DNA from 3 places in the Kitasatospora sp. NBC_00240 genome. Region 3 is predicted to be linked to each of the others. Evidence: riboswitches for the same ligand, from Rfam matches in the RefSeq annotation. Region 3 holds a riboswitch; each other region holds the start of a gene.
What was found. A riboswitch is a leader RNA that binds a small molecule or an ion and turns the genes downstream of it on or off. The one in region 3 is predicted to bind thiamine pyrophosphate.
Positions count from the first base shown of each region.

Region 1: another riboswitch for thiamine pyrophosphate. It lies ahead of OG689_RS21830 (cytosine permease); the one in region 3 lies ahead of thiO (glycine oxidase ThiO).
Region 2: another riboswitch for thiamine pyrophosphate. It lies ahead of thiC (phosphomethylpyrimidine synthase ThiC); the one in region 3 lies ahead of thiO (glycine oxidase ThiO).

Region 1 covers NZ_JAPEMU010000001.1:5,154,997-5,158,265, reverse strand. The annotation lists gene OG689_RS21835 (trypsin-like peptidase domain-containing protein) at 1-983, opposite strand, end outside; TPP riboswitch at 1,190-1,339, shown strand; gene OG689_RS21830 (cytosine permease) at 1,437-2,783, shown strand; gene OG689_RS21825 (glycerophosphodiester phosphodiesterase family protein) at 2,917-3,269, shown strand, end outside.
Region 2 covers NZ_JAPEMU010000001.1:4,870,592-4,873,860, forward strand. The annotation lists gene thiC (phosphomethylpyrimidine synthase ThiC) at 247-2,085, opposite strand; TPP riboswitch at 2,081-2,216, opposite strand; gene OG689_RS20650 (hypothetical protein) at 2,332-2,532, shown strand; gene OG689_RS20655 (flotillin family protein) at 2,676-3,269, shown strand, end outside.
Region 3 covers NZ_JAPEMU010000001.1:6,964,482-6,967,750, forward strand. The annotation lists gene OG689_RS29810 (thiazole synthase) at 1-118, opposite strand, end outside; gene thiS (sulfur carrier protein ThiS) at 211-420, opposite strand; gene thiO (glycine oxidase ThiO) at 417-1,643, opposite strand; TPP riboswitch at 1,637-1,750, opposite strand; gene OG689_RS29825 (FAD-dependent oxidoreductase) at 1,859-3,061, shown strand; gene OG689_RS29830 (Rv2175c family DNA-binding protein) at 3,152-3,269, shown strand, end outside.

The sequences.
Region 1 (3,269 bases), 1.8 Mb from region 3:
TGGTTGTTGGTGAGGATGTGGCCCTCGGTGTCGAAGACGAAGCCGGTGCCGGTGCCGGACTCGGTGCTGCTCTGCGCCTTGATGGTGACGGTGCTGGGCAGCGCCTTCTGGGCGATGGCCGCGACGGAGCCGGGGGCGGCCTCGTTCTTCTGGGTGTTGCCGGCCGGGACGGTGGTGCTGCGGTGGTCGTTGGCGGAGCTGACCCTGTCGCCGTGGTCGGTGACCGCGACGCCGACGGCGCCGCCGGCCACACCGGCGACCAGGGCGACGGCCGCGATCAGGGCGACCAGGCCGCCACGCTTCTTGCGCGGTCCGCCGGGTGCCGCGCCCGGGTACTGGCCCGGGTAGCCGGGACCGCCGGGCAGGCCGGGCCCGCCGTGGCCGCCGTAGGTGCCACCGGCACCGGCGTCCTGGGAGCCCCAGCCGCCGAGCGGCTGGCCGGAGCCGAACGGGTGGTGGCCGTGCTCGGCCGGGGTGCCGGGCGGCGGGCCGTACGGGTCGGCGGCGGGGCCCTGGCCGGGCGCGGGCGCGGCGGCGTAGGGGCCGGCGGCGACCGGGGCGGTGCCGGCGTACGGGTCGGCCGCGGGGGCGGGGGTGGCGTACGGGTCAGCCGCGGGGGCGGGGGTCGCGTACGGGTTGGTCGGCGGCGGCGCGTCCAGGTAGGACGGGGCGGCGGGCGCGACCGGCGCGGCCGGGGGCAGTACGGGCGGCGGCGCGTCCAGGTAGGACGGGGCCGCGGGGGCAACAGGGGTGGCCGGTGCGGCGGGTGCCACTGGCGCGGCGGGTGCGGCCGGCTCGGGCTCGCTCAGCTTGCCGAAGGCCAGCGTCCGCGGGGAGTCCCCGGCGGGCGGCGTACCGGCACCTGCCGCGGCGGCCGCGGGCTGCTGCGCCGGGCCGTCGGACACCGGACCCACCGCCCCGTGACCGCCGGAGGGCTGCCCCTCCTGCGGTCCGGTGGACCCACTCTCGCGCTCGGTGCTCACTGACGACCTCCATAGCTGACAGGACCAAGATGCATAGTTTTTCGTATGCGGGATTCGATTGCCGTAAGGGGCCCTCTGAAGAACTCATAAGAATCCTTAGCCGGACCGAACACCGGCGGCCGGCCCGGCCCGCGCGTCCCGCGATGCGGACGGCCTGCGGCCCCGGCCTTGGCGTTCCTCCCGGCTCCCGCTAGCCTGTCGCTTCAATCTGAACACGCGGGAGCTTGGACCCCTTCCAGGCTGAGAGTGCGCTGGTCGACCGTACGCCACGGTAGTCGTGGACGGCGGGCGAGGGAGCGCTGACCGCCGGAACCTGTCCGGGTAATGCCGGCGTAGGGAGTATCGGCCATGCCGCCTGCTTCGCCATCCTCTTCTTCGGACGCGTCGGCGTCCACGGAATTCCCCGCTCCTTCGGAAGGCCTTCACAAGGGGGGCCTGCACACGGACGTCGCCGTGCTGGACCGTCCGGAGGCGCACGGGCGCGCCGAGGCGCCGCTCGTTCTCGACACCGAGCCGCCGCGCACGCTGTCCTTCAAGGACCAGTTCGCGCTCTGGCTCAACCTGGGCGTCAGCCTGATCGGCTTCAGCACCGCCGCGACCGTGCTGGGCGCCCCGGGCTCGGAGATGTCCTTCACCGCGGCCGTGGTCGCGATCCTCGCCGGCACCGTGATCGGCACCGCCGCGCTCGGCGTGGCCGCCCTGATCGGGGCGAAGACCGGCGCGCCGGCGATGGCCAACCTGCGCGGGCTGTTCGGTACGAAGCTGAGCTACCTGCCGACGGTGCTGAACATCGCCCAGTGCGTCGGCTGGGGCGTCTTCGAGCTCACCGTGATCGCCCAGGGCGCCCAGACGGTGGCCGGCACCGACGGGTACCGCTGGCTGTTCGTGCTGCTGGCCGGGGCGCTGACCACCGTGCTGACGATCTGGCCGCTGGGCTCGATCGCTGTGCTGCGCAAGTACGTGGCCGCCGCGGTGGCCGTGGCGATGGTGTACTTCACCGTCCAGCTGGGCCGTCAGGGCTTCCCCGACCCGGGGGCGGGCAACTGGCACGGGTTCCTGCACGCGACCGACGCCGTCATCGCGCTGTCGATCTCCTTCGTGCCGCTGGCCGCCGACTACACCCGGCACTCGCGCACCGCCTCGGCCGCCTTCTGGGGCACCTTCTCGGGCTACACCGTGGCCCAGGTCTGGTGCTACGTGCTGGGCCTGATCGCGCTGCTGCAGTCCGGCGGGGACACCGAGAAGATCTTCTCCTCGTTCACCGGGGTCTGGGCCGGCTGGGCCTTCCTGCTGGTGCTGGTGCTGCGCGAGACCGACCAGTCCTTCGCGAACGTGTACTCGACCGCGATGTCGGTCCACAACCTGTTCCCGCGGATCGACCGGCGGCTGCTGACCGGCGGGATCGGCGTGCTGACCACCGTCCTGGCGCTGCAGATCAAGGAATTCACCGCCTCGTACTACAACTTCCTCGGCCTGATCGGCTCGGTCTTCGTGCCGCTGTTCGCGGTGCTGGCGGTGGACTACTTCTTCGGCGCCGGCCGCCGGGGCTGGGATCTCTCCGAGCGGGCTCCCACGCGTTGGCTGATGCTGCTGCCGTGGGCGCTGGGCTTCGCGGTCTACCAGTTCATCGCCCCGACCGCGATCGCCGGCTGGTGGGTGGACCTCTGGACGGGCGCGCAGAGCGCCCTGCACTTCACCCCGCAGGAATGGACCTCGGCCTCGCTGTTCGGGTTCCTGGTGCCCGCGCTGGTCACCCTGGCCCTCACCCCGCTGACCGGGGCCGGGCGGACCGAGGACTGACCCCCTCCGGGCGGGCCGGCCGGGGCCGACCGCCCGAGCCGACCGCCCGGATCGCGCCACCGCGGCGACGGCGGCCCCGCAGGTTGGGGCCGCCGTCGCCGTTCCGTCATCCGGGGCGCCTATCGTTGGCGCTGTGACCAGCGCCGACCTGTCCCCCGCGACCGCCCGCACCGCGCAGCACGTCCAGGTGGTGGCCCACCGTGGCTCCTCCCGGGCGCTGCCCGAGCACACCCTGGCCGCGTACCGGCGGGCTCTCGCGGAGGGCGCCGACGCCTTCGAGTGCGATGTCCGGGTGACTGCGGACGGGCAGCTGGTCTGCGTGCACGACCGCCGGATCCAGCGGACCTCGGACGGCCGCGGGGTGGTCTCCGCGATGACCCTGGCCGAGCTGGAGGCGTACGACTTCGGCTCCTGGAAGGACGGGGCCGGCGCCGCCGACCCGGAGGCCCGGGCCGTGCTGCGACTGGACAGCCTGCTGGAGCTGGT
Region 2 (3,269 bases), 2.1 Mb from region 3:
CCTCGGAACTCCCGTCCGAGACCGCCGTGATCTTCAGGTCGGTCGCGCGAGCGGGCCTGGAGGCCCTCCTCGCCCTGGCCCGGACCGATCCCCGCGACGCCGCCGCCATCATCGCCGAGGCACTGTCCCGGGCGAGCCCCGAGAGCGCGGGGCACCGGAAACAGCGCTGCTCCGGGAGCCCCCTCCTGCCCCCGGAACAGCGCTGCTCCACGCCTCGTCACGCACCCGACGGGGCGCGACGGACCGTCAGTCCGCCAACGGCAGGTACACCCGGTTGCCCTTGGCGGCGAACTCGGCCGACATCGCGGCCATGCCGGCCGCCGCCTCCGGGTCGAACTCCGTCGCCACCGCCGTCGATCCGTCTCCGTGCTCGTCGCGGATCTTCTGGGAGATCTTCATCGAACAGAACTTCGGGCCGCACATCGAGCAGAAGTGCGCCGTCTTGGCGGGCTCCGCCGGCAGCGTCTCGTCGTGGAAGGCCCGGGCCGTCTCCGGGTCGAGGGCCAGGTTGAACTGGTCCTCCCAGCGGAACTCGAACCGGGCGTCCGAGAGCGCGTCGTCCCAGTCGCTGGCGCCGGGGTGGCCCTTGGCCAGGTCGGCGGCGTGCGCGGCGATCTTGTAGGTGATGACGCCGGTCTTCACGTCGTCCCGGTTGGGCAGGCCCAGGTGCTCCTTGGGCGTGACGTAGCAGAGCATCGCCGTGCCCCACCAGGCGATCATCGCCGCGCCGATGCCCGAGGTGATGTGGTCGTAGCCGGGGGCGACGTCGGTGGTGAGCGGGCCGAGGGTGTAGAACGGCGCCTCGTCGCAGATCTCCTTCTGGAGATCCATGTTCTCCTTGATCTTGTTCATCGCGACGTGGCCGGGGCCCTCGATCATCACCTGGACGTCCCGGTCCCGGGCGATCCGGCCGAGCTCGCCGAGGGTCTGCAGTTCGGCGAACTGCGCCTGGTCGTTGGCGTCCGCGGTGGAACCGGGGCGCAGGCCGTCACCGAGCGAGAAGGTGACGTCGTAGCTCGCGAGGATGTCGCAGAGCTCCTCGAAGTTGGTGTAGAGGAAGTTCTCCCGGTGGTGGGCCAGGCACCAGGCCGCCATGATCGAGCCGCCGCGCGAGACGATGCCGGTCTTGCGCCGGGCCGTCATCGGCACGTACCGAAGCAGCACGCCGGCGTGCACGGTCATGTAGTCGACGCCCTGCTCGCACTGCTCGATCACGGTGTCGCGGTAGACGTCCCAGCTCAGCTCCTCCGCCTTGCCGTCGACCTTCTCCAGCGCCTGGTACAGCGGCACGGTGCCGATCGGGACGGGCGAGTTGCGCAGGATCCACTCACGGGTGGTGTGGATGTTGCGGCCGGTGGAGAGGTCCATCACGGTGTCGGCGCCCCAGCGGGTCGCCCAGGTCATCTTCTCCACCTCCTCCTCGATCGAGGAGGTGACCGCGGAGTTGCCGATGTTGGCGTTGATCTTCACCAGGAAGTTGGTGCCGATGATCGCCGGCTCGACCTCCGGGTGGTTCACGTTCAGCGGGATCACCGCCCGGCCGCGGGCCACCTCGGAGCGGACGAACTCCGCCTCCAGGCCCTCCCGCAGGGCGATGAACTCCATCTCCGGCGTGACGATCCCGCGCCTCGCGTAGGCGAGCTGGGTGACGGCCGCGCCGTCGCGGCCGCGCAGCGGGCGGCGCGGGCGGCCGGGGAAGACGGCGTCGAGGTTGCGCAGGTCCCCGCCGCGCGGCGAGGTGTGCTTGATCCCGTCGTCCTCCGGGCGGGCCTCGCGGCCGTCGTACTCCTCGACGTCGCCGCGCTGGCGGATCCACGCGTCGCGCAGGGCCGGCAGGCCGCGCCGGACGTCCGGCTCGTACGAGGGGTCGGTGTACGGGCCCGAGGTGTCGTACAGCGGGACGCTCCCGCCGTTGGTGAGGACCACCTCGCGGTACGGAACCCGCAGGTCGGGGCGGGATCCCTCACGGTAGGCCTTGCGCCAGGCGGGGGTCGGGTAGCCGCTGGCCGCGCTGCTGACCGGGCTGCCGGCCGCGCCGCCCGCCGGGCTCTGGGCAGACTTCTCCGGTGTTTCGAACATGGTCATCTGACCTTCTACTCCCTACGCCGGCATTACCCGGTCCAGGTTCCTGCGGTCGACGCAGCGGTTGGTACGCGTGGTGGCGTACCGTTCAGCGCCCTCTCAGCCCGGTGCTCCGAGCTCCCGTGTCTACGGACGGTTTTGTCCGCAACAAGACCTCAACACCGTAGCGGGCACCGCGGGTGGCGGTCCAGAGGGGGTCCAGGAAGCGGCCGCGCGGGCACACTGGGAGCCGACGGAGAGGGGTCCGCGGTGGTCGGCAGCACGGGACGGGTGACGGGGACGGTCGGCGACGGTCTGGTCGGCGAGGTGATGATCCACGTGGTGGCCAGGCAGGGGTCGGAGGCGTTCCTCGCCCATCCGGCGTTCCCCGGGGAGCGGCTGGCGGTCGGCACCCGGGTGGTCGTGGTCGAGTACCAGCCGCCACGGACGGTGTACGTAACACCGGCCTGACCGGCTGATACAGAATCAGGACACCAGCTGCTTCCCAAGTGATCGGAACAGGCGCAGAATCTCCGCTGCCACCGTGTTCCGCGCCATCCTGCACAACAGAGCGCAGCCACGGAACCGGTGTGCCCTGAAGGGGGAATCAGCCGATGCTCATCGGCATCGCAGGGGCGGCCGTCGCCTCGATCATCATCCTGATCGTGCTCTTCAAGCTCATGTGGCGGGTCGCCGAGCCCAACGAGGCACTGATCATCTCCGGGTCCAAGCACCGCGCCGAGGGAGTCGGTGAGGGGCTGGGGTTCCGGGTCGTCACCGGCCGCGGGACGCTCGTCACCCCGGGCGTCCAGGTCGTCCGCAAGCTGTCGCTGGACCTCAACGAGGCCGACCTCGACGTCGAGTGCGTGACCTCGCAGGGGATCCCGGTGCACGTCAAGGGCGTTGTGATCTTCAAGGTGGGCGACGACACGGTGTCGATCGCCAACGCCGCCCGCCGCTTCCTGGACCAGCAGGCGATGATGGGCCACCGCGTCCACAACGTCTTCGCCGGCCATCTGCGCTCCATCGTCGGCGGGCTGACCGTCGAGGACATGATCCGCGACCGCGAGCGGCTCACCGGGGAGACCCGGGCCGCCTCCGGCACGGAGATGGAGAAGCTGGGCCTGATCATCGACTCGCTGCAGATCCAGGAGATCCTGGACCCGACCGGGTACATCCAGAACCTCGCCGCCCCGCACGCCGCCCGG
Region 3 (3,269 bases):
GTACCGAACCCTGGGTGGAGGTGCTCACCCGGCGCATCGCGACCGTGGTCAGCTCGGTGCCGGAGACCCGGAGCGCCTGCTCCAGGACGTCCAGGCTCGGCGCCCCGCCGGTGCCCATGATCAGGCGGGAGCCGAAGGTGGTCCCGGCGATCGTCAGGAGGTCCTTGTCGTCGGCGGTCGCGGTCGTGGTCGCGGTGTCGGCCACGGCGCTCAGCCTCCCTGCACGGCGGTGAGGATCTCGATCCGGTCGCCCGCGGCGAGGCCGGTCCCGGCCCAGGCACCGCGCGGCACCACGGTCTCGTTGACCGCCGCGGCGACCCCGGACGGCGCGGCGCTCACGCCGGCCACCACCTCGGCGAGCGTGCTCCGGGCGGGCACCTGCCGGGGCTCGCCGTTGACGGAGAGTGAGATATCGGTCATGCCAGTGCCTTTGCGGGAGTGGAGAGGTCGGACGGGGCCGTGCCGGAGGGGACGGCCCCGGCGGCGGAGGGGCCGGCGGCGAACCGGCCGGGGGAGAACGGCGCCGCCAACTCGGGCGTCACGCCGGTGGCCAGGTACTCGGCGAGCAGGTCGCCGGTCACCGGGGTGAGCAGCACGCCGTTGCGGTAGTGGCCGGTCGCCGCGACCAGGCCGGGCAACGCGGTCGGGCCGAGCAGCGGGGCGTTGTCGGGGGAGCCGGGGCGCAGCCCGGCGGAGGTCTCGACCAGCGGCAGCTCGGTGATCCCGGGGACCAGGTCGTGGGCGTCGCGGAGCAGCTCGTACACCCCGCCGGCGGTGACGGTGGTGTCGTAGCCCTGCTCCTCGCTGGTCGCGCCGATCACCAGCTCGCCGTCCTCGCGCGGCACCAGGTACAGGTGCTGCCCGCGCACCACCGCGCGGACGTTGCGGGACAGGAACGGCCGGTACGCCTCGGGCACCCGCAGCCGCAGGATCTGGCCCTTGACCGGGCGGACGGCCGGCAGCACCCCCTCGGGCAGGCCGGGCAGCAGGTGGCTGCGCGGCCCGGCCGCCAGCACCACCTGGCCGGCGCCCAGCAGCCCGCCGGTGCTCAGCCGGGCCCCGGTCGCGCGGCCGCCGGTGACCAGCAGCTCGGCGACCTCGGCGCGGTGCAGCAGCACCCCGGCGCGCTCGCAGGCGGCCACCAGCGCGGCGGCCAGCCGGCGGCCGTCCACCTGGTGGTCGTCGGTGACGTGCAGCCCGCCGCGGACGCCCGGGGCCAGCATCGGTTCGAGCTTGCGGCACTCGCGTCCGGTGAGCCAGGCCGAGTCCAGGCCCAGGCGCCCGTGGAAGGCGTGCAGCTCGCGCAGTTCCTCGCGGTCGTCGGAGTCCAGCGCGACGGCGAGGGTGCCGCAGGCGCGGTAGCCGGTCGAAAGGCCGGAGGCCTCCTCCAGCTCGGTAGCGAAGGCCGGGTACCGCTCGTTGGAGGCCATCCCGAGCTTCAGCAGCGGCTCCTCGCCGTACTGCAGCTCGGTGACCGGGGCCAGCATCCCGGCCGCGACCTGGGCGGCCCCGCCGCCGGGCGCCGGGTCGACCACGACCACGCCGAGGCCGCGCTGCCGGGCCCGCCAGGCCACCGCGAGGCCGATGATCCCGCCGCCGACGACGAGGACGTCCGTCGTCGCGCCGCTCGTGAAGCGTGTCAAAGTCCCTGCTCTCCCTTCGCCGGAATGACCCGGATCAGGTTCGGACGGTCGCAGGCCGTGCCAGCCCGCCTCTCAGCCCGGTGCGCCGGGCCCCCGTGGTACGGACCGCCCGGCACCTGGGGCGCCGTCCGGTCGAGGTGCACCCACCATAACTCCGGGTGCCGTCCGGGCCGAAGGCGCGTACAAGGGGCGGACGGCGCCGATAGGGTGGCGCCGTGGGAGAGCGGCGGAACACGGACCAGGTGGTCGTTGTCGGGGCGGGGCTGGCCGGGGCCCAGTGCGTGCGCGCGCTGCGCGGGGGCGGCCGGCAGGGTCGGATCGTCCTGCTCGGGGACGAACCGCACGCCCCCTACGACCGGCCCCCGCTCTCCAAGGACGTGCTGCTCGGCAAGGCCGACGCCACCACCCTGGACATCGACTACGACGGCCTCGGCGTCGACCTCGTCACCGGCCGCCGGGCCACCGGGCTGGAGCCCGGGGTGCTGCACACCGACGCCGGCGAGCTGCCGTACGGGAGCCTGGTGATCGCCACCGGCGCCGCACCCGTCGCGCTGCCCGGCGCGGACCGCGCCCACCTGCTGCGGACCGTCGACGACGCCCTCGCGCTGCGCGCGCTGCTGCGGCCGGGAGCGCGGATCGTACTGGTCGGGGCCGGCTGGATCGGGGCCGAGACCGCCGGTGTCGCCCGCGCGCTGGGCTGCGAGGTCACCGTGGTGGAGGCCGGTCCGGCACCGGTGCCCGGCGCGCTGCCCCCGGCGGTCGGCGGCGCGATGACCGCCTGGTACCGGGCGGCCGGCGTCGACCTGCGCTGCGGCGCCAGGGTGGCCTCGGTCGGCCCGCACGAGGTGCTGCTCGCCGACGGCACCCGGCTGGCCGCCGACGAGGTGGTGGTCGGCGTCGGGGTGCGCCCGGCGACCGGCTGGCTGGCCGGCTCCGGGGTCGAGCTGGACGCGGCCGGCGCCGTCCTGGTGGACGAGCGGCTGCGCACCTCGCTGCCCGGGGTCCTCGCGGCCGGCGACTGCGTCTCCTACCCCTCGACCCGCTGGGGCGGCCGGCTGTCCGTCCAGCACTGGGACCACGCGCTGCAGTCCGGGGCGGCGGCAGCGGCCTCGCTGCTCGGCCTGGACACCCCGTACGACCCGGTGCCGTACTTCTGGTCCGAGCAGTTCGGGCGGATGGTGCAGTACGCGGGCCGGCACGGCGACGGCGACGAGGTGCTGTGGCGGGGGGCGCCCGGCGACCCGTCCTGGACGGTGCTCTGGACGCGCGGCGGGCAGCTGCGCGCCCTGCTGACCGTCGACCGCCCGCGCGACCTCGCCCAGGGGCGCCGGCTGCTGGAGCGCGGCGCCGTCCTCGACCCGGTGCCGGCCGCCGACCCGGCCGTGCAGCTGAAGGCCGCCCTCGCCGGACAGCCGTAGCCGCGACGGACCGGTCACGTTCGGACACCGGAGCGGCCGCCGGGGGCGCGGTTGGTGCGCGGCGCCCCGGCGAGGTGGCAGTCTGGTGACGTGAGCGAGATCGAAGCGAAGATTGAAGACCTTGTCCCCGAGTGGATGTACCTGCCCGACATCTCCGAGCAGTGGGGTGTCCGCGTCACCGAGGTGCGCGACCTGGTCAAGAGCGGCG